4 regions of the Streptomyces sp. NPDC006365 genome follow, and region 1 is predicted to be linked to each of the others. Evidence: riboswitches for the same ligand, from Rfam matches in the RefSeq annotation. Region 1 holds a riboswitch; each other region holds the start of a gene.

Region 1 (7,124 bases):
GTTCCCGAGGAGACCCCCATGACCGCACCGGACAGCAGTCCCTTGATGACGCTTACTTGGACCGACCACGTCACCGGCCGCCAGGGGCACCTGGTCGTGGACCGGCTGGTGCGCGGAGTCTCCAGCGGCGGGCTGCGGATGCGGGCGGGCTGCACGCTGGACGAGGTCGCCGGCCTCGCGCGTGGCATGACCATGAAGGAGGCACTGCACTACAACCCCGACAGCCGCTACATCCCGCTGGGCGGCGCGAAGGGCGGCATCGACTGCGATCCTCAGGACCCCGAGGCATACGGGGTGCTCGTGCGCTATCTGCGCGCCATGCGCCCGTACATCGAGAGCTTCTGGACCACCGGCGAGGACCTCGGCCTCACCCAGGACCTCGTCGACCGGGCCGCGGCGCAGGCGGGGCTCGTGTCGTCGATTCAGGCCGTGTATCCACTGCTCGACGACGAGGCTGCGGCCCGACGTCGGCTGGCGGACGCGTTCGCGGTCGAGGTGGACGGCATCGGGCTCGACGAACTGGTCGGCGGCTGCGGAGTCGCCGAGTCGGTGTTCGCGGCCCTGGACAGGGCCGGGGTGGCGTACCCGGGGACGCGCGTCGCCGTGCAGGGCCTGGGCACCATGGGCGGGGCCACGGCCCGGTTCCTCAGGGGCGCGGGGCTCAGCGTCGTGGCCGTTGCCGATGTGAAGGGCACGATCGCCAATCCGGCGGGGCTCGACGTCGAGGCACTGCTCGCCGCCCGGGACACGTACGGCACCGTCGACCGCTCGGTGCTGCGCCCGGCCGACCTCGAACTGCCGGGCGACGCCTGGCTGTCCGCCGAGGCGGAGGTGCTGGTGCCGGCGGCGGTCTCGTACGCGATCGGCATCGCCAACCAGGCGCGGATCACGGCCCGTTGGATCGTGGAGGCCGCGAACATGCCCATTCTGCCCGAGGCGGAGGAACTGCTCGCTGCGCGCGGTGTCACCGTCCTGCCGGACGTTGTCGTCAACTCCGGGAGCAACGCCTGGTGGTGGTGGACCTTGTTCGGCGACATAGGGGCCGACGCGGAGGAGGCGTTCGCGTACACACGACGCTCCATGCGAGCCCTTGTCGACCAGATGCTCACCCGCGCGGAGGTCGATGGCACGACACCGCGGGCGGCCGCCCACGCGATCGTCGCGGACCGACTGCCGCTGATTTCCGAACGGTTCGGGTGGTATCGGTGACGCCGACTGCCTTGTCCGATCCCGTGTGTAGGGTTGCGGGCGTGGCCAGGGTTCGGTTGAGCGTTCAGGAGCGGCGGGAGGAGCTGCTGCGGGCCGCGGTTGAGCAGATCGAGGCACGGGGCGTCACGGCGGTTCGGATTGCCGACGTGGCCGCCGCGCTGGGGGTGAGCAACGCGCTGGTGCTGTATCACTTCTCGACGAAGGAGAAGCTGGTCGCCGCCGCGTTCACCTACGCGGCCGAGGGCGACCTGGCACATCTGCGCAAGCTCCTCGCTCGCCGCACCACGGCGCTGCGCCGACTGCGGGCAGCCGTCCGCTGGTACGCCCCGACTGGCCAGGCCAAGGGGTGGCGGCTGTGGATCGAGGGCTGGTCGGCGTCCCTGCGCGAGCCCGCGCTGCGGGACGTCGCGCGAGACCTCGACCGCCAGTGGAAGGCCGCGCTGACCGAGGTCATCACGGAGGGTGTGGCTGCCGGTGAGTTTCAGTGCCCTTCTCCCATGGATACGGCTCTGCGACTCACCGCGTTTCTGGACGGTCTGGCTGTCCAGATGACGGCGTATGAGGGCGCGGTGTCTCGAGCCCGCACGCAGCAGTGGGCGGATGAGGCTCTGGCACGCGAACTGCCTCCGGCGGTTGAGCAGGGGCGCCCACGGGGGTAGTGGGTTCGGTTCATGGGCGGGTACGGGTTGAGTGTGGCTGGTCGCGCCCCGCGGCGGAGCCGCTAATGGGCCGCGGGCCGGTGCGTCGTTTCGATTCAGGGGCGCGGGGCTGTGACATTGGCGGCTCCGCCGCGATGGGGGTCCCCCCGCTCATGGGGGTCCCCCCGCTCATGGGGGTCCCCCCGCTCGAGCGAAGTCGAGAGTGGGGGAGAAGTCGAGAGTGGGGGAGCGACAAGCCACGACGCACCCGCAGCCGCGACACGACGTGTGACCCCCACCCCTGGCGGGGGGCCTGGGGGCGCAGCCCCCAGCTTCGGGAAGGGGCGGGGCAGGGGAAAAGAACCCCTCAAACAGCGGACCGCATCCGCAACTTGATGTCATCCGGCGAAAGGCTCCCCTTGGCCACCACCCGATCCCCCGACGACTCCCCCCGAAGCCGCCGCCCAATCCACGGCACCAGGTACTCCCGGGCCCAGTGAATGTCGTCCCGCCGCACCTCAAGCGTGCCGCGCGGCGGCAACGGCGGCCACGGCTGCTCCGGATCCGCGGGCACCGACAGCCCAAGAACCTGCCCGGCACGGAGCGCAACCCGGGTGTGCCCCTCCGGCGAGAGATGCAGCCGATCACCATCCCAGGCCCGCCGATCCTGAATGGTCTTCAACGACCACAGGTCGAGCACAGGACACCCGTACCGATCCGCAATCGCCCGCACATGCCCGTTGTACGTAGCGATCTTGCCGCGCAAGTGCTTGAGCACAGGCACACCACGGGTGTCGAAGCCGGTCGTCACAAGCACCGTGCCGACAGCCGACGTGAGTTCGGCAACGGCACGCTCGAAGCGAGAAGCGACCTCGTCGGGATCGGTGCCCGGCCGAAGGATGTCGTTACCGCCCGCGGAAAAGGAAACCAGATCCGGCGCCAGCTCCTTCGCGCGCGAAAGCTGGTCCTCGACGATCTGGTCGAGCAGTTTCCCCCGGACGGCGAGGTTGGTGTAGCCGAAGTCGCCCTCAGGCCGCCGGTCGGCGAGCAGCACCGCGAACCGGTCGGCCCAGCCGACGAACGCCCCGTCGGGGCCGGGGTCGCCGACGCCCTCGGTGAAGCTGTCCCCCACCGCCACGTACGACCCGATCACTGATCTGCTGAGTTCATTCGAATCGTCTGCCACATCGACCCATGATTCACCTTTCGATGTGAGCTACGCGACCGTAGGAAAGGGTTGACGGACGGTGAGATAAGCCACGCGTAAAGTCCCGGTCAACTCGGAATACGCAGCTTCCACACCCGGAAGTCCGCGATCCGGAAATGGCTCCACACGGTCCGGAACGCGAAGTGCCCGCTCGTGTACGGCTCCGGGTCGGCGTAGTCGAAGACGAGCCGCCCGTTGTTCCACCACTGGACGGTCGAGCCGTGCGAGACGATCCGGACGCGGTGGGGGCGATTCGCCACGAGCAGGGGCTCGGTGTAGTCGTGGATCAGCGGCCGGACGCCGGCCTGGCCCACGTAACGGCGCAGCCGCGTGGTCGTGTTGTAGTTCGCGCCGTAGCCCGAGTAGTACGTCTTGAGGTAGTCGTACTCGTCGAGGGCGCCGCCGCGTTCGGTGGCGAAGAGGTCGTCCGGGGAACGGACGTCGACGGCGTTCCAGAAGTTGTTGAGGTCCGACACCCGGTCGTTGACACCGCCCGCGGAGACCGGTGTGGCCGTGTACTCGATGACGTACGGTCCCACGAACTTCCGCTTGAACCAGACCGTGGCGCCGCCCGGCACATCGATCTCCATGACCCCACGGGAGGCGGTGACACTGCCACCGTCCTGCAACTCCGTTACCCACTGCCCAAGTCCGTGCCGGAAGCCGTCACGAGCGATGAGCCGTCCTCGGCGGAGGCGCGCCGACGCACCCGCGGCGTGCGCGCTCGCAGTGCGCGCAGGGCCGAGACCCGCGAGGGCGGCACCGGCGGCCAGGGCTCCGAAGGCTCTACGGGTCGTCATGAAGCGTCTCCTTGGCTGGCGTACGACGGTCGTGCTGATCCGAGGCCTGTGCTGATCCGACAGACAGGCAGAAAGCGCTTACCCGGAGATCTTGACCGTCAGCCCCCATCCCTGTCGACCCCGGAACAAGCCGAAGGCCGGACCCGGGGGATCAGGGGTCCGGCCTTCGACGCGAGAGGGAGACGCGCTCCGCTCGCGGCACTGCGCTGGTGACGTCAGACGGAGACGCCGTTCGAGCGCAGGAACGCCAGCGGGTCCACGTCCGAGCCGTAGTCCGGCGTGGTGCGGATCTCGAAGTGCAGATGCGGACCGGTGACGTTGCCGGTCGCACCGGAGAGGCCGACCTGCTGACCCGCGGTCACAGACTGCCCCTGCGAGACAGAAAGGGATGAAAGGTGAGCGTACTGGGCATAGTGGCCGTCGCTGAGCTTGATGACGACCTGGTTGCCGTATGCGCCGCCCCAGCCGGCGGAGACGACCGTGCCCGCACCCACGGCCTTGAGTGAAGTGCCGGTCGCGGCGGCGAAGTCGACACCGGTGTGGTAACCGCTGGACCACATGCCGCCCGACATTCTGTACGGGGTGCTGACGGTCGCGCCCTCGACCGGCATGGTGAAGCCGCTCGAACTGCTGGGCGCCTCGGCCGCCTTGGCGGGCGTAGCCTTCTTCGCGGACGCCTGGGGGGCCTTGGCCGCCTTGGGAGCCTTGGCCTCGTTGGCACCCGAAGGCGCGGCGGCCTTCTTGCCGATCGTCAGCTTCTGGCCCGGGTGAATGAGCCCCGGGTCACTTCCGACCACCTGGCGGTTGTCCCGGTAGAGCTTTTTCCAGCCACCGCTGACATTCTGTTCGCCGGCGATCTTCGAGAGAGAATCGCCCGCCTTCACTTCGTACGTCCTGGTCGCGGCCTTCTTCTCCGCGGCGACCGGAACGGACTCAACAGCCTTCTGGGAAACGGATTCGGCCTTATTGGAAACAGACGCGGGCGCACTCTGCGGAGTAGCGGCCTGTGCGCCGGCCGCTCCCAGCAAAGGCAGTGCGAGAGCGGCGCCACCGGTCGAGGCAACGGCGATCGAGCGGGTGAAACGCGCGGACTTCGGGCGGCGGTGCTTACCCTTCGCGGGCATGGCGAATTCCTCTCCGGCGCCTACGAGGTGAGCTGTCGGGTGCGAGCTGGAGATGCCCGGCCACACTTTCGCGCGGCTTTACCCCAAGCCTGTTCCGGAGACCGGAACAGGCGTTGTACCTGTGGGTCCCCCGCTCCTGCCGTGTACGGATCGGTGTGCGGATTACGGGCGGCGGCAGGATTAGGCGTCCGCCCGGATTGGTGGCGAACGTAAGCGACTAAGACGCACAGGGACAAGCTTTGGGTTCCCTATGTGCCCCATTCTCTTGATCCTTGACCGAAATCGCCGTCACCCTCCGTGAATCACCGATCTCCCGCCTTCCCGAAATCCCCTGTAAACACGCCTGAATTACGTGAGCATGGCGACAGCGGAACGTCACGAATATGACGCTGCTCACGCACCACTGATTCAGGAGTCCCTATTGCAGAGCGAGTTGGAATGAAGGCACTCCAATGCGGACACAACTCTCAGATGCGACGCAGTCGGAAAACTGCCGCATCAAGGTCGCCGCGCAAGCCGGTCCGCAGTCCGTGATGCAACAACACCGCACCTCTGTGCAATTCGCCCGTTTCGAGGCATTCGTACGTCGCCGCCGGGTCGAGTCCCCGCAGTCGTACGGGCGCCACGGGCTCCCCGTAATGCTGAGCCTGGAGCCAGGCAAGCACGACGGCCTGGTCCTCATGGACGTACTGCACGGCGCTCAGCCCGCCCTGCGGCGCCCGTAGCCGGTAGAGGTCGCCACGCTGCACGAGGGGCCGGATCTCCTTGTAGAGCGCCACCCAGTCCCGCGCCTCGGCGAGTTCCTCGTCACTCCACTCGGTCAGGTCGCCACCGACCCCGAGCACTCCGGCCATGGAGCTCACAAAGCGGAAGCGCAGCGAACTCACGCGTCCGTTGAGCTGATTGTTCGGGCTGTCGGTGACCCAGGCGGCCATGGCCCGCGCCGGGTGGATCTGGCTGAAGCCGTGCTGGATGGCGAGCCGGTCGAGCGGATCGGTGTTGTCCGAGGTCCACACCTGGTCCGTACGCGCCATGACACCGAGGTCGATCCGGCCGCCACCGCCGGAGCAGGACTCGAAGGCGACACCGGGGTGCGCGGTCCGCAGCCGGTCCAACAGACCGTACAGAGCGTGCACATGGTCGACCCAAAGCCGCTGCGGATACGCCTCGCCGGGCCAGCCGGCGTCCGTGAAACAGCGGTTGAAGTCCCACTTCACATAGTCGATCGGGGCACTGGAGAGCAGCCCGTGAAGCTGCTCCCACAGATACTCCTGGACGTCTTCGCGCGCTAGGTTCAGTACGAGCTGATTACGGAACTCTGTCTGATTTCGTCCTGATTGATACTGAATCCAGTCGGGATGCTCCCGATACAACTCGCTGTCCGCATTGACCATTTCCGGCTCGACCCAGATCCCGAACTGCATGCCGAGGGCGTGCACGTCGTCCGCCAGCGGCTTGAGCCCGGCCGGGAAGCGGTCGGGGTTGGGCGTCCAGTCCCCGAGCCCGGCCCGGTCGCTGGTCCGCTTCCCGAACCAGCCGTCGTCGACCACGAAGAGTTCCACGCCCATCGCCGCGGCCCGCCGGGCGAGCGCGCGCTGCTGCTCCTCGGAGATGTCGAACTCCGTGGCCTCCCAGGAGTTGTAGAGCACGGGCCGGTCCTGGTCCGCGTCCGGGATCACATACGTCCGCTGGTACGCGTGCCAGGCCCGGCTCGCCCCGCCGAAGCCGCCATCGCTCCACAGGCCCGCGAAAACCGGCGTGACAAAGCTCTCCCGCGGCTCCAGCCGCACCAGGCCGGAGTCGTCGTACCCGGCGCCGCCGGTGATCTGCACGCGCGCGTCCGGGAGTTGGGCCACGGCGATCCGCCATGAACCGGACCAGGCGAGCGCGCACCCGTACACCTCACCGTGCTCCTCGGTCGCCGCACCCTCGACGTCCAGCGCGACCCACGGCAGATGCTGGTGCCCGGTGTGCCCGCGCCGGCTGCCGATGACCTTCTCACCGTAGGTGAGGTCCGTTCGTACGAGCTGGGACTCGGCCGCCCAGCGCCCGTGCAGCTGCGACAGCCGCCAGCCCTCGCGCTCCGGCAGCGTCCAGGTCGCGGAGTCGGCGCGCAGGACCTCCAGGGTGGGCCCTTCGTTGGCGA
Region 2 (7,124 bases), on a different contig from region 1:
CAGGCGCTCCTTGGCCTGTGCGGAGTTGTCGCTGGAGCGGATGATGCGGATGACCTCGTCGATGTCCAGGAGAGCGACCAGCAGCCCCTCGACCAGATGCAGCCGGTCCCGCTTCTTGCCGCGGCGGAACTCCGACCTCCGCCGCACGACCTCGAAGCGGTGGTCGAGGTAGACCTCCAGAAGCTCCTTGAGGCCGAGCGTGAGGGGCTGGCCGTCCACCAGCGCGACGTTGTTGATGCCGAAGGACTCCTCCATGGGAGTCAGCTTGTAGAGCTGCTCCAGGACGGCCTCCGGCACGAAACCGTTCTTGATCTCGATGACCAGGCGCAGGCCGTGCGCGCGGTCGGTGAGGTCCTTGACGTCGGCGATGCCCTGCAGCTTCTTGGCGCCGACCAGGTCCTTGATCTTGGCGATCACCTTCTCCGGGCCCACGGTGAAGGGGAGCTCCGTGACGACGATGCCCTTCCTGCGCGCCGTCACGTTCTCCACCGACACCGTCGCGCGGATCTTGAAGCTGCCGCGGCCCGACTCGTACGCGTCCCTGATCCCGGAGAGGCCGACGATCTTTCCGCCCGTGGGCAGGTCGGGCCCCGGGATGTGCTTCATGAGCGTCTCGAGATCGGCGCCCGGGTACCGGATCAGATGCCGGGCGGCGGCGATCACCTCGCCGAGGTTGTGCGGCGGCATGTTCGTGGCCATACCGACCGCGATGCCCGACGCGCCGTTCACCAGCAGGTTCGGATATGCGGCCGGGAGGACGCCAGGTTCCTGCTCCTGGCCGTCGTAGTTCGGGGCGAAGTCGACCGTGTTCTCGTCGATCGACTCCGTCATCAGGGAGGTCGCGTCGGCCATCCGGCACTCGGTGTACCGCATGGCGGCCGGCGGGTCGTCGTTGCCCAGCGAGCCGAAGTTGCCGTGGCCGTCCACCAGGGGCAGGCGCATCGAGAAGGGCTGAGCCAGGCGCACCAGGGCGTCGTAGATCGACGCGTCGCCGTGGGGGTGCAACTTACCCATGACCTCGCCGACGACGCGGGCGCACTTCACATAGCCGCGGTCGGGGCGCAGCCCCATCTCGTTCATCTGGTAGACGATGCGGCGGTGCACCGGCTTGAGACCGTCACGGGCGTCCGGCAGGGCCCTGGAATAGATCACCGAGTACGCGTACTCGAGGAAGGAGCCCTGCATCTCGTCGACGACGTCGATGTCGAGGATGCGCTCCTCGAAGTCGTCTGGCGGCGGGGTCTTCGTGCTGCGGCGGGCCATCGCTGCTGCGACTCCTTCACAGTGTCTGCCGGGGCATGAACGGGTTCTGACGAGCTCCATTGTGGACCGCCGCACTGACAACCCGGACCACGCCCCATGCACAGGGGTCCGGGCGGGCACCGGCCCGCTCGCTCTCGGCGTAGCCGTTCCGGGAACTTCGCCAGCTGTCAGCGCGCTTGCATACAGTGGCATGACTAGCAGGAATTCAGCAGTTTTCCGCGATCGAAGGGACGTACATGCCCATGGGTCACACGGCCACCGCCGAGGCCGGCTCCGGCGGGCTGACAGCGACCGAGCACCGCCTGGCCAACGGCCTGCGCGTGGTGCTCTCCGAAGATCATCTGACCCCGGTCGCGGCGGTGTGCCTCTGGTACGACGTCGGCTCACGCCACGAGGTCAAGGGACGCACCGGACTTGCCCACCTCTTCGAGCATCTGATGTTCCAGGGCTCGGGCCAGGTGAAGGGCAACGGCCACTTCGAACTGGTGCAGGGCGCGGGCGGTTCGCTCAACGGCACGACCAGTTTCGAGCGCACCAACTACTTCGAGACCATGCCCGCCCACCAGCTGGAGCTCGCCCTCTGGCTGGAGGCCGACCGTATGGGCTCGCTGCTCACCGCGCTCGACGACGAGTCGATGGAGAACCAGCGGGACGTCGTCAAGAACGAGCGCCGCCAGCGCTATGACAACGTCCCCTACGGCACCGCTTTCGAGAAGCTGACCGCCCTCGCGTACCCGGAGGGCCACCCCTACCACCACACCCCGATCGGGTCGATGGCCGACCTGGACGCGGCGACGCTGGAGGACGCGCGCGCCTTCTTCCGCACCTACTACGCGCCCAACAACGCCGTCCTGTCGATCGTCGGCGACATCGACCCGGAGGCGACGCTCGCCTGGGTCGAGAAGTACTTCGGCTCCATCCCGGGGCACGACGGCAAGCCCGCCCCGCGCGACGGCTCCCTGCCGGACACCATCGGGGAGCAGCTGCGTGAGGTCGTCGAGGAGGAGGTCCCGGCGCGCGCGCTGATGGCCGCCTACCGGCTCCCGGAGGACGGCACGCGCGCGTGCGACGCGGCCGACCTCGCCCTGACCGTCCTCGGCGGCGGTGAGTCGTCCCGCCTCTACAACCGCCTCGTGCGCCGGGACCGTACGGCTGTGGCTGCCGGTTTCGGTCTGCTGCGCCTGGCCGGAGCGCCCTCCCTGGGCTGGCTCGATGTGAAGACCTCCGGGGATGTCGAGGTCCCCGTCATCGAGGCGGCCGTCGACGAGGAGCTCGCCCGGTTCGCCGAGGAGGGCCCCACGGCCGAGGAAATGGAGCGTGCCCAGGCCCAGTTGGAGCGCGAGTGGCTGGACCGGCTCGGTACGGTCGCCGGCCGCGCCGACGAACTGTGCCGGTACGCCGTCCTGTTCGGCGACCCGCAGCTTGCCCTGACCGCCGTACAGCGCGTGCTCGACGTCACGGCCGAAGAGGTCCAGGAGGCCGCCAAGTCCCGCCTGCGCCCCGACAACCGCGCGGTGCTCGTGTACGAGCCGATCGCCACCGACGAGGAGACCGCCACCGACGAGGAGAGCGCCCAGTGACCGAGGCCACCGTGACCATGGACTTCCACCCCCAGCCCCAGGCCGGCGAGGCCAAACCGTGGGCCTTCCCGGCGCCCGAGCGCGGTGCGCTCGGCAACGGCCTGACGCTGCTGCGCTGCCACCGCCCCGGCCAGCAGGTCGTCGCCGTGGAAGTCCTCCTGAACGCACCGCTTGAGGCTGAGCCGAAGGGCCTGGACGGTATCGCCACGATCATGGCGCGTGCCTTCTCCGAAGGCACCGACAAGCACTCCGCCGAGGAGTTCGCCGCCGAGCTGGAGCGCTGCGGCGCCACGCTGGACGCGCACGCCGACCACCCGGGCGTACGCCTGAGCCTCGAAGTCCCCGTGTCGCGGCTCCAGAAGGCGCTCGGCCTGCTCGCCGACGCCCTCAGGGCGCCCGCCTTCGCGGACAGCGAGGTCGAACGCCTCGTCCGCAACCGGCTCGACGAGATTCCGCACGAGACCGCCAACCCGGCCCGCCGCGCCGCCAAGGAGCTCTCCAAGGAGCTCTTCCCGGCGACCTCGCGCATGTCGCGCCCGCGCCAGGGCACCGAGGAGACGGTTGCGAGCATCGACTCGGCGGCCGTACGCGCCTTCTACGAGAAGCATGTACGCCCCGCCACCACCACCGCGGTCGTCGTCGGCGACCTCACCGGTGTCGACCTCGACGCGATGCTCGGCGAGACGCTCGGCGCCTGGACCGGCTCGCCGGCCGAGGCGCGTCCCGTGCCTCCGGTGACCGCCGACGACACCGGCCGCGTGGTCATCGTCGACCGTCCCGGAGCCGTCCAGACACAGCTGCTCATCGGCCGCGTCGGCGCCGACCGGCACGACCGTGTGTGGCCCGCCCAGGTGCTCGGCACGTACTGCCTCGGCGGCACCCTCACCTCGCGTCTTGACCGCGTCCTACGCGAGGAAAAGGGCTACACCTACGGTGTGCGGGCGTTCGGCCAGGTGCTGCGCTCCGCCCCGGACGGCACGGGCGCCGCGATGCTCGCCATCAGTGGCTCGGTGGACACGCCGAACACCGGCCCGGCGCTCGACGACCTCTGGAAGGTGCTGCGTACGCTCGCGGCCGAGGGCCTGACGGACACCGAGCGCGACATCGCCGTACAGAACCTCGTGGGCGTGGCGCCGCTCAAGTACGAGACCGCAGCCGCCGTCGCCGGCACGCTCGCCGACCAGGTCGAGCAGCACCTGCCGGACGACTTCCAGGCGACGCTGTACCGCCAACTCGCCGCGACGGGCACCGTGGAGGCCACCGCGGCCGCCGTGAGCGCCTTCCCGGTGGACCGTCTGGTGACCGTCCTCGTCGGGGACGCTGCCCAGATCGAGGAGCCCGTCAAGGCCCTCGGAATCGGTGAGGTGAGTGTGGTCCCGGCCGAGTAGAGCCGCCCCCACATCTCCGGGGACCCTGGAGGCTTATGGGCCTCCAGGGTCCTTCTTTGTCCAAATTGATTGGATTGGTTGGGAGTTGGTATGGAGGTTGTGTGTCTGCCCTGTGGCGTGCGCTACAAAAGCCGTCATCCGTTTGTTGTTTGAGAGATGGCCCGCTTAGCGTCGGTCCGGCTGTTCGTCAGGCAGTGCGCCGCATCCGCGGCACCGGACAGTCATCGCCGAGTCCCCGTACGGCGCGAGCCAGGGGAGCCGGGGACCCACCGCAGTCCCTGGGGTGAATCGGGCGCCCTCCTGGAGGGAGTCCGTAGGAGACCTTCCTGCTCCGAACCCGTCAGCTAACCCGGTAGGCGAGAAGGAAGGAAAGGACCAGCCACTTCATGGCGTTCACCCGCGCCACCGGGAAGCACCGTCGCCCGAGCCGTACGAAGCGCACGTCCTCGAGGACCGTGGGCGTCGCGACGCTCGCCACCACCGGTGTCATCGGCACCCTGGCCGCCCCGGCGTTCGCCGGCCCGGCCTCGGTCAAGCAGACAGGGCTGACCCAGGCCGTCACCATGGGCGACTCGGTCGCCGACCAGATCGACGCCCAGGCCCACGCCCAGCGGCAGGCCGCCGAGGAGGCCGCCGCCCGCGAGGCGGCCGAGGAGGCCGCCAGGAAGCGGGCCGCCGAGCAGAAGGCCCGGGCCGAGGCGAAGGCCAAGGCGGAGCGCGAGGCCAAGGAGCGCGCCGCCCGCGAGGCCGAGCGCAAGCGCCTGCTCAACTCCTTCGTCTCGCCGATCAGCGACTCGTACGTCTCCACCGGCTACAAGGCCGGCGGCTCCGTCTGGTCCTCCGGCAGTCACACCGGCATCGACTTCCACGCCGCCAGCGGCACCACCGTCCGCGCCGTGGGTGCCGGTACCGTCGTAGAGGCCGGCTTCGAGGGCTCGTACGGCAACCAGGTCGTCATCAAGATGAACGACGGCACGTACACGCAGTACGCCCACATGTCGTCCCTCTCCGTCTCCGTCGGCCAGAGCGTCACCCCGGGCCAGCAGATAGGCCTCTCCGGGGCGACCGGCAACGTCACCGGAGCACACCTCCACTTCGAGGCGCGTACGTCCCAGGAGTACGGCTCGGACATGGACCCCCTCGCCTACCTCCGGTCGCACGGCGTGAACGTCTGACGGCTCGGGAGCTCCACCGCACCCTCCCTAAGGCCCCGGCTCACCGAGCCGGGGCTTTCGTGCATGCCGACGGGACGACTGCCTGTTCTGCGCGACTATGTGTCCAAAAAAACTCCATGGATTCCGGCCCGCCATCGGAATTTCCGGCTCTCTGCAATAGAGTCACCGAACGAGCGTCAATCAACCGCGTTTCGCGGGGATTAAGGCGGAGGTCCGGTCATGCGTATTCCCGCGCACTCGGTATGCACGGCGATCCGTGACGACATCGTCGCGGGTGTCTACGAACGCGGCAGCCGGCTCACCGAGGAACTGCTCGCGCGTCGCTACGGCGTCTCGCGGGTCCCCGTGCGGGAGGCGCTGCGCACGCTGGAGGCGGAGGGCTTCGTCGTCACGCGCCGCCACGCGGGCGCGTGCGTCGCGGAACCCACCGAGCAGGAGGCCGCCGACCTCCTGGAGATGCGCATGCTCCTGGAGCCGCTGGGCGCCGCGCGCGCCGCGCAGCGGCGGACGGAGGCGCACCTCAAGGTGCTGCGAGGCCTCGTCAGGCTGGGGCAGGAGCGGGCCAGGAGGGGCCAGGGCGAGGATCTGCGCTCGCTGGGCGGCTGGTTCCACGAGACGCTCGCGCAGGCCTCCGGCAGCCCCGCGCTGACCTCGATGCTCACCCAGCTGCGGCACAAGATCGCCTGGATGTACTCGGTCGAGGCGCCGGCCCATCCCGCCGAGTCCTGGTCGGAGCACGGCGGCATCGTGGACGCCGTCGCGCGCGGCGACAGCGAGCGGGCCCGGGCCATCACGGCCCTGCACACCGAGCGGGCGACGGCCGCGCACCGGCTGCGCTTTCCCGAGCGCGGTGATCGCGTGGAGCGTGTGAGGACTTCGCAACACCCCGTAAACACGGCGAGCGTGCGGCATTAACAGTGGCGCCGTATACAAAGGGGAGTAATTCGCGGGGCATTATTTTTGCTGCCTGTAATCTGGAATTGTAAAGGGCCCGCCCGGTATTTTGGGCGAGCCCTTTTGGTGCATGTGCGGGACGGCGTTTTTGATGCGACGACCGCAGCGACCATCAATTGAGGAACCCCGACGGCGCGCAACCAGGTCCGCGAGAGCGCGCCGGTTCAGGCGCAAAGGGGTCTCACACGGTTTCCGGCAGCTCCTCAAGTCCCTCCGCGACCAGCTTGGCCAGGCGGTCGAGCGCGGCGTCCGCGCCCTCGGCGTCGGAGGCCAGGACGATCTCCTCGCCGCCCTTGGCGCCCAGGCCGAGCACCGCGAGCATGGAAGCGGCGTTGACGGGGTTGCCGTCCGCCTTGGCGATCGTCACGGGGACGCCGGCGGCCGTGGCCGCGCGGACGAAGATGGAGGCGGGGCGGGCGTGGAGGCCCTCGGCCCAGCCGACGTTGACGCGGCGCTCAGCCATGTGATGCTGCCCTTCAGGTGTCTCAGGTTGTCTAGACCACTATCCCATACCGTGAAGCGTCCCCGAGAGGGTGTCGAGCCCGTCGGAGGCCAGGAGCCCGTGCGGGGGCCCGAGTCGGGCACCCGCACGGGCTCGCGCCATTGTCGGACACGAGCCGTACTCTGGGGCCCATGCAGACCTCGTCGGACCGGCACGAGTATCCCGCCCACTGGGAGGCCGACGTCGTGCTGCGCGACGGCGGCACCGCGCGCATCCGGCCGATCACGGCCGACGACGCCGACCGCCTGGTCAGCTTCTACGA
Region 3 (7,124 bases), on a different contig from region 1:
GCGATCGGCATTCTTTTCTTGCGCTGGGTACCCAGGCGGTGCCGCCCGGCCTACACGGGGTACAACGAACGGCCTAACGTCTGGGTGTGCCGGCGGTCAGTCCTCTTCCTCGTCGCCCTGGCCGCGGGGTCGCGGAAGGGGCGCAGGCCCTGGCCGGGGCCGCTGGCCGTGATTTTCTGTACCTCAACTACTCGCACCCGGGCACGTTCTCGGGCCAGCCCGGCCGCCATTTCGCCTGCCACTGGGCGAAGTCGTCACGAAGGAACTGCGGGTCCACTGGCTTCAGTCGTAGTTGCGGTCGCTGCGTCCAAGAGGCTGAGCAGGCGCTCTGCTTCGTGGATGAGAGCGGCGCCCGCGGGAGTGGCTGCGAGGGGGCTGGTCCGTTCGATCAACTGAACGCCTGCGGCCTTTTCCAGGGCATGCAGCTGATGCGTGAGCGTCGCCGGTAGCGTTCCGAGGCTCCTGCGGCCGCGCAGAGGTTCCGTTGGCCGGGCAGTCGGACCAGGCGTCTGAGGCGTTCGACACAGTTGCGGACGTTGCTGACGGCCGCCATCGACGGGGACAGGGCCGGTGCGTCCGGCAGGAGCGCGAACGGGTTGCTGGTGGCGCTGTTCGGGCGGATCTCGATGCCCCACTTCTTGGCCAGCAGGTTGAGGCGGTGCCTGTCGAGACCGAACTGCTCGGCGATATCGGGGATGCTGAGGCGTCAGTGCAGGTAGGCCTGTTCGAGTTCCTCGCGGGTGATGCGAAGGCTGAGCGGTTCGGGGCGTGGTGTGGCGGGGATCCCGGCTTCTTCCAGGGCGTTTTGGACGGTTGAGAGGCTGCAGCCGGCGCTGCGGGCGATCAGGCTCTGGTTGAGAGTTCCGCTGGAGTGAGTGGTGCGGAGGAAGCCCGGGCCGAGCAGCCGGCGTCGAGGCCGACGCCGGCCAAGGCCGGGGGATGCGGGAGGGGGCGGCGGTTGGGTGGTGCCGGTGGCGTCGCAGTAGAGCCGGACGTGCTCTGTGGTCAGTCCGAGGGCGGCGGCCGTCTCCTCGGCCGGGGGCCGGTCGGCGATCAAGGTGTCGAGGTCACTGCCGGAAATCTGTTCGGGGGTAGCCCCAGGCCAGTCGGTCCAGTCGCACCATTCGGTGGGCGGCTCCCAGAGCACGGGTTCGTCGATCCGGTGGGCAGCGAGGTTCGTGGCCGCCCGGGGCGTACTCCGGCTGCGGCTCGCCCTCCTGAGCCAGCTCCTGCGAGCCCAGCCGGTAGCCGCAGAGGACTTCCTGGACATGCTGGAAGCGCTGGGTGATCTCGTCCGCCTCGGCCTGCTCGAGCAGCCCCAGGGCGACAGCCGTGGACTCCTCTTCGTCCGGCAACTCGCCCAGCAGCTGGGTCGTCGGGTCCGCCAGCAGGCCGGCCCCGTCAGGTGCTGCTAACGCGACCCGGAAGATTGCTAGCCGACTGCTAGAGATCGACCGACACTGCTAACGCGGACCCGGAACCTACAGCAGGCGGTGAAAACGCGTGTGCTGAGCGTCCCGCGGATGGCGTACACTGGTTTTACCGACGCGGGGTGGAGCAGCTCGGTAGCTCGCTGGGCTCATAACCCAGAGGTCGCAGGTTCAAATCCTGTCCCCGCTACTGAACACTCAGGGCCGGAACCTATGGGTTCCGGCCCTGAGTGCTTTCCGGGTTCCCGACGGGTCCTGTCCCGATGGCCCGCTCACCCACTCGGCCCGCACAGGTCGCCCCCCGACCACCCGCCGGGAAACCTGTGACGGAGCGCGGTGAAGGGCGGGAGAGCAGTGGTGGGGCCCGGAGAAATGGAGACTGGTGGGCGGAGGGTCACTGACCTCCGGACTCTCGTCCGTGCGCTCCCTGTGCTGTTGATCATCGCGGGCGTCTGCTACGACTTCCTCACCCCGCCCCCCTTCACCGCGGTGCCCTTCTTCACGGTCGCCCCGCTCGTCGCCGCGCCCCTCTCCACGTTCGGCAACACGCTGCGTACCGGCGTCGTGGCCGTCGCCGCCCTGTCCCTGCTGCACATCAGAGGGCCCTTCGACGTGGGCTCGGCCACCGAGATCGCCACCGCGACGGCGGTCGCCGTGCTCGCCCTCGCCATCAACCGCCTCGTACGCCGCAGTGACCAACGTCTCGCCTCCGCGCGCGAGATCGCGGAGGCGGCCCAGCGCGCCGTACTGCCCGAACCGGCCGAACGGATCGGCGGGCTCGACATCGCGGCGCGGTACGAGGCGGCGCAGGCGGACGCGTTCATCGGGGGCGACCTGTACGCCGTGCAGGACACCCCGCACGGCGTACGGCTCGTCGTCGGTGACGTACGGGGGAAGGGCATGGGCGCGGTGGCGACCGTTGCCGTGCTCATCGGGGCCTTCCGGGAGGCCGCCGAGCAGGAGGCGACCCTTGAGGCGGTGGCGCAGCGGCTGGAGCGGGCGCTGGTGCGCGAGGCCGCCCGGCGAGGCGGCCTCGAGGCAGTCGAGGGCTTCACCACCGCCGTACTCGCCGAGCTCCCGCACGCCGACGCCGTCGTACGCCTGGTCCATCGCGGTCACCCCTGGCCGCTCCTGCTGTACGGGGACGGCTCGCTGGACACGCTGCGGTCCGAGGACCCCGCACTGCCGCTCGGGATGGGCGAGCTGGGCCCGTGGCCCGACCGGGCGCAGGAGGTCCCGTTCCCCGGCGGGGCCACCCTGCTCTTCTTCACGGACGGGGTGACCGAGGCCCGGGACCGGCACGGCGTCTTCTTCAACCCCTCTCAGTGCCTCTCGGGCCGGGCCTTCCACGGACCGCGGGCGCTGCTCGCCACGCTCGTGGAGGAGGTCCGCCGGCACACGGGGGTCGGCGGTGCGACGGACGACATGGCGCTGCTGGCGGTCAGGAGGCCGTGAGGCGGGTTCTTGAACCGCCCCGGGTCTTGATGCCTGCGGGGCCTCAATATCACCGGTAGTGATCGAATCAACTCACTCCGGTTAGCAACTGAAACATTGTCAACAGAAGTCACAGCAGTGAATTACCCGTGAGTCAGGGTCAACTCGCCCGATTCATCCCGCTCGTGACCCGAAAGTCCAGGCCAAGACTGCCAACGAATCTCCGGAACAGCTTGGAATCCGGTGCCTGCCTCTATTAACGTTCGATAACGCAGCGCGGTCGTCCCAGCCGTCACAAGAGTCGGCTCCGTGCGCACGCGCCGAATCCTGCAAGGGAACCGGGGAACCACCAACTTGGGGTGAATCGGGCGTTGTTACCGGTGGAGACACCGTGAGCGACGCGCGTAGGAGACCTTCCTGCTCCGAACCCGTCAGCTAACCCGGTAGGCGACAAGGAAGGAAAGGAGTGCGCCTACGTGGCGTCCAACCGCCCTGCCCCGCAGACTTCGTTCGCGCCGAGTGAGCAGCAGCCCGACTCATTCGGTTACGGCAAACGCCAGGACGAGGAGACCTGGGAGGAGTGGAACCCCACCGAGGATTCCCTCAAGCCCGTTCGCGGCAGGCACCGCGTCGGCAAGCAGCGCGGCGGAGGCCTTGCGCGCAGCTCCACGGTTCTGGGCGTCGGGGTCATAGCGGCCGTCAGCGCGGGCGGCATGGCCAGCGCGCAGACCGGCAAGCCGCCGGTCTCCATCACCCTTCCCGACCTTCCCCTGATCTCGGACGAACCCGAGGAAGAGGTCGGCTCCGCGACACCGCTCACCCAGGCCGGTTTGAGCACGGCGGACGCTGAGCAGGGCAACTCCGACGCGGGCGAGGCCCTGCGCGCCCGCATCATCCTGCAGGCCGAGCGGCAGCAGGACCAGGTGGACCGCGAGGCCAGGCAGGCCGCGGCGACCGCCGCCGCCAAGAAGGCCGCCGAGCAGGCCGCCAAGGAGCGGGAAGCTGCTCAGGCCAAGGCCGAGGCCGCCAAGGAGAAGGCGGAGGAGGAGGCCCGACAGAAGGCCGAGGCGGAGCGCCTCGCCGAGCTCGCCAGGAGCTTCGCGCTGCCGACATCCTCGTACACCATCACCTCGACCTTCGGTCAGTCCGGCGCCCTGTGGTCCTCCGGGAGCCACACCGGCCTGGACTTCGCCGCCCCGTCGGGTACGCCGCTCAAGGCGGTCCACAGCGGCACCATCACCGAGGCCGGCTGGAACGGCTCGTACGGCTACCTCACCAAGCTCAAGCTCGACGACGGCACGGAGATCTGGTACGCCCACCAGTCCTCGATCAGCGTCAGCGTCGGCCAGAAGGTCAGCACGGGCGAGGTCATCGGCCGGGTAGGCGCGACCGGCAACGTCACCGGGGCGCACCTCCACATGGAGGTCAAGACGTCGGGCGGCGACGGAATTGACCCGATGGCTTGGCTGCGGAGCAAGGGGCTCAACCCGTAAACCCGTAGGTCGGCTCTTCGACGCCATCCGCTTTCGGACGAGAAGCGGATGGCGTCCTGCTTTTCGCCTAGTTTCGGTAGGGGTTGTACGACGGGCCATACGCCGGGAAGGGCGACGCCTGCCCGTACGCGTTCCCGTACGCAGGCCACGGCGGCGGCACCGGAAGCGGAGCCGTGGACCGGGCCGCGTACGCCAGCGCGGGACGGGCCAGCTCGCGGCGGGCCCACAGCTCGTGGAGCAACTCCCGTTCCCGTACGACGAAATCGGCGCCCGCACGGCCGCGGCGCCCCCGGTGGCGCAGGAACGCCAGGGACGTCGCATAAGCCTCGTACTCCGCGACGGCCCGCCCCGCCGGGCGCCCGCCGTGATACGTGGCGTACTCGCGAGCCAGTCGCCGCGCCTTCATCGAGCCGAGCACGAACGGCTCGGGAACGGTCAGCCATCCCGCCATGGCATACGCGGGCAGCTCGGCGCGCACCGTCCCGAGCTCGCGCTGCCGTGTCCAGATGACCAGCCAGGTCAGCAGGCCGAACGCGGGCACCATGAACGCCGCGTACACCGCGAAGAAGCCGTACGTGCCGAAGGTCGACGAGCCGTTCCAGAGGGCGTGCATGCCCATCGCCAGCAGCAGGCCCGCGAAGGGCAGCAGTACACGTCGTATGTGCTGGCGTTCCGCCGAGAGCGCCGCGATGCCGAAGCCGATGCCGGTGAGCACGGTGAACAGCGGGTGCGCGAAGGGCGACATGATCACGCGTACGAAGAAGGTGGCGGCGGTGACGGAGGCGATACCGTCCTCGCCGCTGAGCTGGTCGGTGCCGAAGGCGGTGCCGAGGTAGAGGATGTTCTCGGTGAACGCGAAGCCGGTCGCGGTGACCCCGGCTATCACCACGCCGTCGACGATCCCGGTGAAGTCCCGTCTGCGGAACAGGAAGACAAGTAAGACCGCGGCGGCCTTCGCGCTCTCCTCCACGACGGGCGCTATGACCGTCGCGCCGATCGTGTCGGCGCTCGACGGATCCGCGGTGGCCGTGGCTATCCAACGCGTCGCGAAACTGTTCGCGACGATCGCTATCAGCGCCGCCGCGCAGGCGCCCCAGGCGAACGCGAACGTCAGGTTCCGCCAGGGCCCCGGCTCGACCCGGTCCAGCCAGCGGAACGCGGCGATCAGCAGCGGGACGGGCAGCACGGCAAGGCCAAGGCCCACCAAGAAGCCCTCTGTGCCGGTCTGTTCGCGGACCAGGGCCAGGATGACGAGACCGGAGAGGGCGAGCAGGGTGATCAGCGCGCCGTAGCGCACCCACTTGCGGCGCCACCAGTGTGTATGCCGCCGGGTGCCTCCGGCGGGGATGCCGGGTGGTGGTGGGTATGCCGGGTACGCCGGATACGGGGGACTGGTGGCCACAACATCGACCCTAACCAGGGAGGGGCTGGGCTTGCGACGGTACGTTTGCGCTCCGCTGGGTTCGCTGGATCCGGGCGGGCTTTATGGGGTGCTGGGTGGGGCGTTGTGCGGGGTGCTGTGCGGCACGCGGTGGAACAGCAGGTCGTGCACCACATGTCCCTTGTCCAGGCCCTGGCTCTCGAAACGGGTCAGCGGGCGGAAGTCCGGACGGGGCGCGAAACCGCCGCCCGGCCGGCTGCTCTCGAAGTCCGGGTGCGCGGTGAGGACTTCGAGCATCACCTCGGCGTACGGCTCCCAGTCCGTGGCGCAGTGCAGTAGCGCGCAGGGCTTGAGGCGGGACGCGGCGAGTGTGAGGAAGTCCGGCTGGATCAGGCGGCGCTTGTGGTGGCGCTTCTTGGGCCAGGGGTCCGGGAAGTACACGCGCAGTCCGCTCAGGGAGTCCGGCTGGAGCATCTCTCTGAGCAGGATGATCGCGTCGCCGTTCGCGACCCGGACGTTGGACAGCCCGTGTCGGTCCGCGAGATTGAGCAGATTCCCCTGGCCAGGGGTGTGCACGTCGACGGCGAGAATGTTGGTGGCGGGATCCTCGGCGGCCATCTGAGCGGTGGCCTCGCCCATCCCGAACCCGATCTCCAGCACGACGGGCTTGTCGTTCCCGAACAGGTCGGTGAGGTCGATCTTCCGCCGGCCATCGATATCCAGCCCCCACTTGGGCCAGAGCCGCTGCAAGGCGTCGGCCTGCCCATGCGTGACCCGACTCCGCCGCGGCTGAAAGCTACGGATCCGCCGCTCGAAGTGGGACCCGGCGGGGTCGGCGCGGGGGCCGTCGGGGAAGCGGGGTTCGCCTTTGGCGCGGGGGTGGGGACGGCGGGGTTCTTCGGTGTTTTGGCGCTCAGACACAGTGCGGTTCATTTTACGGAGCGGGTTGCCTCCGGCGGTTGGGCGGGTGGGTTCGTTGTCGGGTGCGGGTTTGTGGGTGGCTGGTCGCGCAGTTCCCCGCGCCCCTGGGTGGTCGGTGGGTCGGGGCCGTGGGCCGGTGCGTCAGCCCGTCGCTGGGTGGGCATACGGCCCATTTCTCACACAAGGCGCGGGTGGCCTGAGACAGAACCTACGCGACGGGCATACGACGCACCGGCCCACGTCCCCTCCCGCCGGTGGGAGAGTGCGGGCACGTAGTGGCTGTTGAGCATGATGACTGACGGTTCCGGGAGCGCCCCTCAGGGGCGCGGGGAACTGCGCGACCAGCCACAACGGTCCCGCAGCCGCGACACGACATGTCACCCCCACCCCTGGGGGGGCCTGGGGCGAAGCCCCAGTTTCGGGAAGGGGCGGGGCTGGGGAAAGAAACCCCAGCGGTCACCCCAA
Region 4 (7,124 bases), on a different contig from region 1:
GGCCTTCAAGTCCACGTTGGCGTTCAGGGGCGTCACCCACACGGTCCACTCTGCAGCCGTACGCCGCGACGACGTGATCGCCGTCTACTACGCGGTGAACGGCTGGGCCATCGCGGACTCCAGGCCCAGCGACACAAAGGTCTCCCCCGTCGTGGCCAAGGCGCAGAACGCGAAGCTTGGTTGATGGGTGCGTGCGGCACCGGCCTCGGGTAGCTGGCTAGCCGGGGCCGGACGGTGCCACTGATCATCCTTACGAGTGAGCCAGCGGCATATTCCATTCCGGCTTGACGTGCCGTCACTACCGTCCGCCGCCACATGGTCAGCTCATCCCACGAGGCGATGCACCGCCTCTTCCAGGAGGACCCCGGCGCCTTCGCGCGGACCTTCCGGACCCTGGATCTCCCGTTTCCGGACCCCGTAGCGGTGTCTCTCATGCCCACCGATCTCACGGAGATCAAGCCACTGGAACGGCGCGTGGACACGCTCCTCAGGCTCGACACCGCCTCCGGCGAGAGCCATCTGCTGGTCGTCGAAGCCCAGGGCAAGAAAGACCCGAAGAAGCACGCAAGCTGGGCTTACTACATCGCCCACCTCTATGCGAAGTACCGCATCCCGCCGGTCCTGCTCGTCACCTGCCAGGACAAGGCCACCGCCACCTGGGCCTCCGAACCCATCACGATCGGGCCCAGGCAGTGGCGCACTCTCACACTGCGTCCCCTCGTCCTGGGCCCGCACAACGTCCCCGCCATCACCGACCCGTCCACCGCGGCCCGCGACATTCCCCTGGCGACACTGTCTGCCATCACTCATGGCAAGGACGACAACGTCGCTGCCATACTGAAAGCCCTGGCCGCCGCGCTGAAGACCGTCGACGAAGAGACCGCGAGGATCTTCGCCGAATTCACCGAACTCGGCCTCGGGACCGCCCCGGCCGCAAAGATCTGGAGGCAATTGATGTCCGTCGACCTCTCCTTCTTCCGCTCGGAGACCTCCCAGCGCCTGCGCGCGGAAGGCCGCGTCGAAGGTCACGCCGAGGACATCCTGCTGGTCCTGGGCGAGCGTGGCGTCGAGGTTCCGGACGGCGTACGCGCGCGCATCATGGAATGCACCGACCTGGAGACCCTCCGAGCCTGGCTGAAGCGCTCCGTGACGGCCGCCAAGGTCGAAGATCTGTTCCGGGACGCGAAGGGCGACGAGCGACGGTGAATGTCCCGGCACCGTCAGAGGGCCGGGCTTCCCCCGGGCGCCGATCGGCCGACCCTTGGGGCGCGCTCAGCCGATCCGGTGACGAGGCCGCCCCGCAGGTCCAGACGCCCGATCAGTAAGGGCCGTTGACGTTGTCGATCGAGCCGTATCGGTCGGCGGCGTAGTTGCAGGCCGCCGCGATGTTCGCGACCGGGTCGAAGGGGTCCATCGACGTACCGGGCACGTGGTAGGCCCTGAAGGTCGGATCGATGGTCTGCAGGAGGCCCTTGGACGGGGTCCCGGCCGCGGCGTTGGAGTCCCAGTTGTTGATGGCCTGCGGATTCCCCGACGACTCACGCATGACGTTGCGGTGGATGCCGTCGTACGAGCCCGGAATCCCATGCTGGGCCATGACGTCCAGCGCCTCCTTGATCCAACCGTCCAGGTCGTTCGTGTACGTCTTCGCGGCGGCGGGGGTGGCAGCAGGCGCCGCGGACTTGGCTGCAGCCGGGGACGCGGTCGCCTTCTTCGTACCGACCGTCAGGGTGAGGCCCGGCCTGATCAGCGAGGGGTTGTCACCGATGACCGCACGGTTGGCCTTGTAGAGCTTCTGCCAACCGCCGCTCTTGGGGTGCTTCTTCGCGATCCTGATCAGGGTGTCGCCCTTGACCACCTTGTGCGTGACGAGCTCGACCTGCGGAACCGCGGCTTGCGCAACCTGTGCCACCTGCGCCGCCGGCTGGGCGGCGTGGGCGCCGGTCACCCCGACGAACGGGAGCGCGAGCGCGGCCCCGCCCGTTCCTACGGGGACGACGACGCGGGCGATGCGGCGGGCTTTCGGACGGCGGTGCTTACCTCGTGCGGGCATGGCGAATTCCTCTCCGGCGCCTGCGAGGTGAGCTGTCGGGTTCGGGCGGGAGATGCCCGGCCGCACGGTGAGTACGACTTCACCCCAAGCCGTTCCGGTGCCCGGATCGGCGACTTACCTGGGTCCCCCGCTCCTGCCGTAGCGCGTGGATGAATGGGGTTCCGGGGCGGCGGCAGGATTCGGCGTTCCGCCCGGATCGACGAGAACGTATGCGAGAGCACACACCCGAAACAAGCCCCGAAATCCCGGTGCGCCCCTTATGAACTAGCCAAAACGAGGGGGAAATCGCCCGATTACTCCGGAACGCAACCTTCAACTTACGTTCTGCAAAGCAGAAGTTGCCGAGACGGGACTTCAACACCCAATCCACCCGAACGTGACCCATTTCACGCGATCAAGCACCATCAAGCCTGAACAAAGCGGCAATGGAGGCAAGTCGGGCATTGCGCCCGTGGGGAACGGTCCGGCTTTGAGCTTGAAGGGGAGGCCGGAGCACCGGTGTTCGGGGGGCCGCTGAGGCGCGGGCCATGGAGCACAGCCTCGGCTACGTCGACGTGCTCGGCGGATGAGGTTGCGTACACGCACGTGGCGTACAGCGGCTGCCCTCAGGCAGGCAGATCTACAAACGTTACAGATCGCCCGTAATGTGTCACAACGGGGACATCGGCTCAGTCTCGCAACCGAGCCGACGCGAACTCGAATAGTTCGTCCAGCCCGATGGCGCGAATGCCCATGATTCCTCCACGATCAGCTGCACTTCGAGAGGGCAGGGGCGGACGCGCCCAGCCTGATGCGCGGGTGAGGAACAGACACGGTTTCAGCTTTCCCGGGGCCGCTCATTCTTCGGATCCCAGCGCACCCACGGCAGCTCGTGGCGCCAGCCCTCGCGTCGGGCAGCCCAGTCGAGCAGGACCGGGACCACGAGTTCCTCACCACCCCGGTCCGAGGGCAGCGACACCTCGGCACGGTAGTGCGTGTGAGAGCCACCTTCCCGGTACTCGACCACGACGGTGAGGTCGTCGTTGAGGGCGACCTGCAGGTAGTGCTGGCCGACCTCTGGTACGTCGAGTCGCTCCAAGACGAGGAACCGGCATCGCAGGTTGAGCGCAGCGTAGAGCCTCTGGATCTGCCGCTCGGAGGGGTCGTCCCAGGTCTCACCGGTCTCGTCGGTGACGCGTAGCCGCGCCTCAGCCACGGAGGCGCTTCTCTGCGAACACCAGCAGTTCCTCAAGCTCAACGCGGTGCGGTTCCGCCCTTTCGGGGTCTCCGGACAGAACCCAGGCACCGTCCCAGTCGACTCGAAACACCTGGCCCCGGAAATTCTCGAACTCGACGTAACTTCCCGGCGCACCGTCGAGTAGCTTGATTTCGCGGTACAGAGTCTCCGGCTTTGCCAGGACTCCGTCCGGGCCATCCGTTCCTCCCTTGGTCACGGTGTTGTCGTACCGCATCTTGAGGAAGGGCACGGGACCCCTGTCGAGGTTGGCCGGAGTGAGAACCCTGATGAAACTCTCGCGCGCGTCGTCGAGCGAGTACCGGTCCGGGGCGGCGAATTCACACGCGTACCCAGGAAATACCGCCCATGTAACCTGCTGGAGTTCTGGCAGCTGGACCTCGTGATAACGATGCACACCAGGCCGCGCGACTCCGACGACATCGAATTCACGCTCAGGAAACCTGAATCCAGTAATGGTGTTCAGCAAGACATTACCCGCGAGCGCACGAGAACCGTCCTCCCGCGCAGCCGCCAGGATGGCGCCAACCAGCGCTTCGTCGTACGAATCACGGGCGTTGACCTGGAAGAGGTACTGCCCGTCCGCACTGAGAGCCGCAGCGAAGTCCAGTCCGGGTGCGGGCGACCAACGCCAGCAATCCGGGATACCCGGAAACTCTTCGACTCCTGGAAAACCGGACACAACAGCGGCCGGATCCATATGAACCTCCTTTACGCACCCCTGCACGAGTAATTCGGCCCAGTGTCCTGACGGTATCGCGGAGCGCGCTGACCGTCACGGCCATTGTCCGCCCGGGTCATCGGTTCCATATCGGTTGTGTCATTATACCAAGCTTCACGGTCCGCATAACTGCTGTTATGACCCGTTTCATTCCAATGTTCGACGACACGCGGGTTGTGGTCGTACGTGAGAATGGCCGAGTCTCCCGGAATTACTTCGCCCGCGTTGTTGCGCCAGGTGAGCTGATCCCTCGGAATTCTGTTTCCGTTCTCGTCCAATGGCCATCCGTTGGCCGCACGGCCCTCGTCGGTGAATCGCGTGACCATGTCTTCGTGGGTCTCGGGCCAATACCCGTGTGGATACTCCGACGACCGGTTGTGCTGCGTCGCCGGAGCGTCGGGGTCCCTCTCCCACCGCCCGAGACCGTTGCGGGGCTGCGCCAGGCCCAGCGGGTCGATAAAGAACAAGGGGTGCGGGACGTATCCGTAGTGATTCGGCTGCGGGGCGAGTCCCAGCGGGTCGGGGGTGACATAACGTGCGTTCTGCGGATCGTAGTACCGCGCAAAGTTGTAGTTCCAGCCGGTCTCGGCATCGGCGTACTGTCCGGGAAACCGCAACGGGCAGTCGACTTCCGCGCCGGAGACCGCAGGAAGTGGGGCGGATGCCAGCTCGCATCCCCACAACTCCGTCCTGCGATGCCATACCAACTCGCCCTCGTAGCTGACGAGTTCAGTAGGAGTGCCGATCGTGTCCGTGACGACACCATGGCAGCGGACCCCGCTCGCATCTCGGTCTACCTGGGCCACGGAACGATGCGTGCCCGAGAAGTAGTCCCAGGCCGTGGCTCGCTCATCGTGGGTGATCTGCTCAGCAACACGGGTGCCATCCCAAGTGAATCGGGTTTCCTCGATCACCTTCCCGTCGGTATCCAGGCGCGCCTTTGCGCAGCGCCGTCCGGTGGGGTCGTACCGATAGCGCCATTGGTCGCCGTCCGGCGTGACGGTCGAAGTAAGCCTGTCCTGCGGGTCCCAAGCGAAAGTGGCGATGCGCTTCTGTCCGTTGAGGAGCCGCTTCACAGTGCGGACGGGCCGCCCTTGCCGGTCGTATTCGTAACTCGTGCGCCCCGACCTCAGCAGCCTGCTTCCGGTGTACTCCCTCGTCGTTGGAGCGTCACCGGCCGAAGGGGCAGTCGACTCGCGGACGTTGCCGAGGCCGTCGTACGCGTAGGTCTCGGTCCAGTCGCGCGCGCGGACCGTGGTGACGCGTCCGGCGCGGTCGAGGTCGAATGCGCGTTGTCCGGTGGTGAGTTCCGCGATCCCGGAGAGCAGCCCGTCCGGACGGTAGGTATACGTCCGTTCCTGCAGGAGCGACTCGCCGGCCTGTCCGGTGCCGCGGATCGACTGCCCAGCCAGGCGCCCCATCGCATCCCAGGTCTGGGTGAGCGTCGCTGCGGCCCCGAACTCCCGGCTGAGCTCCCGTCCAAGGGCATCGTAGGTGAACGCGATCCTGTGTCCTGCGGCGTCCAGCGAAGCCGGGCGCCCAACGGCATCGTACGTCCAGGTGGAAACGATCCCGCTGGGAGTACGGCGCTCCGTGCGTCGCCCCAAAGCGTCGTACGTGTACGTGGTCTCGGCACCATCCAGTACCTCGCGCACCAGGTGCCCCCGGGCGTCATAGGCACACTCCAGCGTGCTCTCGTCGTTGTCAGCGTGCACGAGGCGTCCCGCCGGGTCGTAGGCGAAGACGGACACCCGGTCGCCGCTACGCTGCTCGACCACCCGGCCCAGTGCGTCCCGGACGAGGGCGATCTCGTCGCCGACGCCGTTGGTGCGGGAGGCGACGCGCCCCGCCGCGTCGTAGGTGTAGGTGAGTGTGCGCCCTTCGAAGTCCGTTTCCGAGACGAGGCGGTTGGTCTCGTCGTATACGTACTCCCAGGTCCGGCCCTGCGGGTTCGTCACCTTCGTCAGGTTCACTTCGGTGTCGTAGGTGAACCGATACTGGGTGCCGTCGCGGCCGGTGCGGGCGGTCGGCTGGTGGAAGTGTCCGGTCTTCGTGGTGGACCGGTTGCCCGACCTGTCGGTGTGAGCGATCAGGTGGCCCTCGCCATCCCACTCCCACCTCTCCCGGCTGCCGTCGGCCGCAAGGCGCCAGGCAGGGGCTCCCTCGACAGTCCAGCCCATACCCTCGACATGGCCTTCTACGTTGACGAGCCGAACTATGCGGCCAAATGCATCGCGCTCGGCACGCGTTGTGTGTCCGAGGGCGTCGGTATCCCCGGTCGCGAGGCCCGCCGGGTTGCACTCGATGCGGGTTACATGGCCGAGGGCGTCCACCACGGCCGTTGGGCACCCCTGCTCGTCGTAGGCGTATTGCCTCGAGTTCCCTGTCGGATCGACGATCGTCAGCCGATTGCCCCGTGCGTCGAAGGTCTGCTGCCACTCGGCTCCGTCGGCCTCGACCACTCGGACCGGCAGATCCAGCTCGTTGTACTCCGCCGTGGTGCGCAGGCCGTCCGGCCGTGTGACAGCGACGAGGTTGCCGCGCCTATCGTGTTCAAAGGTGGTGACGTGGCCCAGTGCGTCAGTCCTGGACACCGGCCTGTTGTAGCGGTCCCATTCGGTTCTGACGGCCCGGCCTTGCGCATCGACGATCTCCGTCCGCTGGAGGAGATCGTTGTAGCGATGAGTCGTGGTGCGGCCGAGCGAGTCGATGTAGCGGGTCTCCCGCTCTTCGGCGTCGTACTCGATGGTGCAGTCGAGGACACCGTCCATGCCCTCGCCGCGTATGCAGCGGTCCTGGTCGTCGTAGGTGTAGCTGTACCAGAACCCGTTTCGGTCGGTCCAGGATGTGATCCGCGCCCGGTCGTCATAGGTCAGCCGGTACGGCAGGCCGCTGGAGTTGTAGACCTCAGTGAGGTTGCCGTCCGCGCTGTAGGCATAACGGAGCAGCGTCACGCCTTCGGTCCCTGCCTCGGACTCCCTCAGACGCAGGCGCGTAATCCTGTCTCCTTCGGTATCGACGAAAACGTGGTAGCCGCCCGAGTGACGCACCGCTGTGGGTGCGCCGTCGGGGCCCCTGTCTATGTCGATCCGGTGACCATTGCGGTCACTCAAGGC

The links. Region 1 has a riboswitch for cyclic di-AMP ahead of ACFYO0_RS34355 (peptidoglycan DD-metalloendopeptidase family protein). Riboswitches for the same ligand answer to the same signal wherever they lie in the genome.
Region 2: another riboswitch for cyclic di-AMP. It lies ahead of ACFYO0_RS39825 (M23 family metallopeptidase); the one in region 1 lies ahead of ACFYO0_RS34355 (peptidoglycan DD-metalloendopeptidase family protein).
Region 3: another riboswitch for cyclic di-AMP. It lies ahead of ACFYO0_RS15940 (M23 family metallopeptidase); the one in region 1 lies ahead of ACFYO0_RS34355 (peptidoglycan DD-metalloendopeptidase family protein).
Region 4: another riboswitch for cyclic di-AMP. It lies ahead of ACFYO0_RS29110 (transglycosylase SLT domain-containing protein); the one in region 1 lies ahead of ACFYO0_RS34355 (peptidoglycan DD-metalloendopeptidase family protein).

Annotation. Positions count from the first base shown of each region.
Region 1 is NZ_JBIAHS010000017.1:6,167-13,290, reverse strand. It holds gene ACFYO0_RS34375 (Glu/Leu/Phe/Val dehydrogenase dimerization domain-containing protein) at 19-1,209, shown strand; gene ACFYO0_RS34370 (TetR/AcrR family transcriptional regulator) at 1,251-1,868, shown strand; gene ACFYO0_RS34365 (SGNH/GDSL hydrolase family protein) at 2,215-3,000, opposite strand; gene ACFYO0_RS34360 (DUF6250 domain-containing protein) at 3,123-3,854, opposite strand; gene ACFYO0_RS34355 (peptidoglycan DD-metalloendopeptidase family protein) at 4,070-4,978, opposite strand; cyclic di-AMP (ydaO/yuaA leader) riboswitch at 4,983-5,144, opposite strand; gene ACFYO0_RS34350 (alpha-galactosidase) at 5,446-7,124, opposite strand, start outside.
Region 2 is NZ_JBIAHS010000023.1:25,084-32,207, reverse strand. It holds gene ACFYO0_RS39840 (DNA topoisomerase (ATP-hydrolyzing) subunit A) at 1-1,263, opposite strand, end outside; gene ACFYO0_RS39835 (M16 family metallopeptidase) at 1,500-2,843, shown strand; gene ACFYO0_RS39830 (M16 family metallopeptidase) at 2,840-4,231, shown strand; cyclic di-AMP (ydaO/yuaA leader) riboswitch at 4,447-4,605, shown strand; gene ACFYO0_RS39825 (M23 family metallopeptidase) at 4,618-5,406, shown strand; gene ACFYO0_RS39820 (GntR family transcriptional regulator) at 5,626-6,321, shown strand; gene ACFYO0_RS39815 (HPr family phosphocarrier protein) at 6,542-6,823, opposite strand; gene ACFYO0_RS39810 (GNAT family N-acetyltransferase) at 6,994-7,124, shown strand, end outside.
Region 3 is NZ_JBIAHS010000004.1:577,900-585,023, forward strand. It holds gene ACFYO0_RS15920 (hypothetical protein) at 707-1,147, opposite strand; gene ACFYO0_RS15925 (hypothetical protein) at 1,179-1,415, shown strand; tRNA gene ACFYO0_RS15930 (tRNA-Met) at 1,547-1,620, shown strand; gene ACFYO0_RS15935 (PP2C family protein-serine/threonine phosphatase) at 1,803-2,885, shown strand; cyclic di-AMP (ydaO/yuaA leader) riboswitch at 3,173-3,329, shown strand; gene ACFYO0_RS15940 (M23 family metallopeptidase) at 3,341-4,357, shown strand; gene ACFYO0_RS15945 (PrsW family intramembrane metalloprotease) at 4,425-5,759, opposite strand; gene trmB (tRNA (guanosine(46)-N7)-methyltransferase TrmB) at 5,841-6,671, opposite strand; gene lhgO (L-2-hydroxyglutarate oxidase) at 7,116-7,124, opposite strand, start outside.
Region 4 is NZ_JBIAHS010000012.1:111,538-118,661, reverse strand. It holds gene ACFYO0_RS29120 (hypothetical protein) at 1-184, shown strand, start outside; gene ACFYO0_RS29115 (hypothetical protein) at 316-1,206, shown strand; gene ACFYO0_RS29110 (transglycosylase SLT domain-containing protein) at 1,319-2,053, opposite strand; cyclic di-AMP (ydaO/yuaA leader) riboswitch at 2,058-2,207, opposite strand; gene ACFYO0_RS29105 (hypothetical protein) at 2,871-3,248, opposite strand; gene ACFYO0_RS29100 (hypothetical protein) at 3,241-3,987, opposite strand; gene ACFYO0_RS29095 (DUF6531 domain-containing protein) at 3,999-7,124, opposite strand, start outside.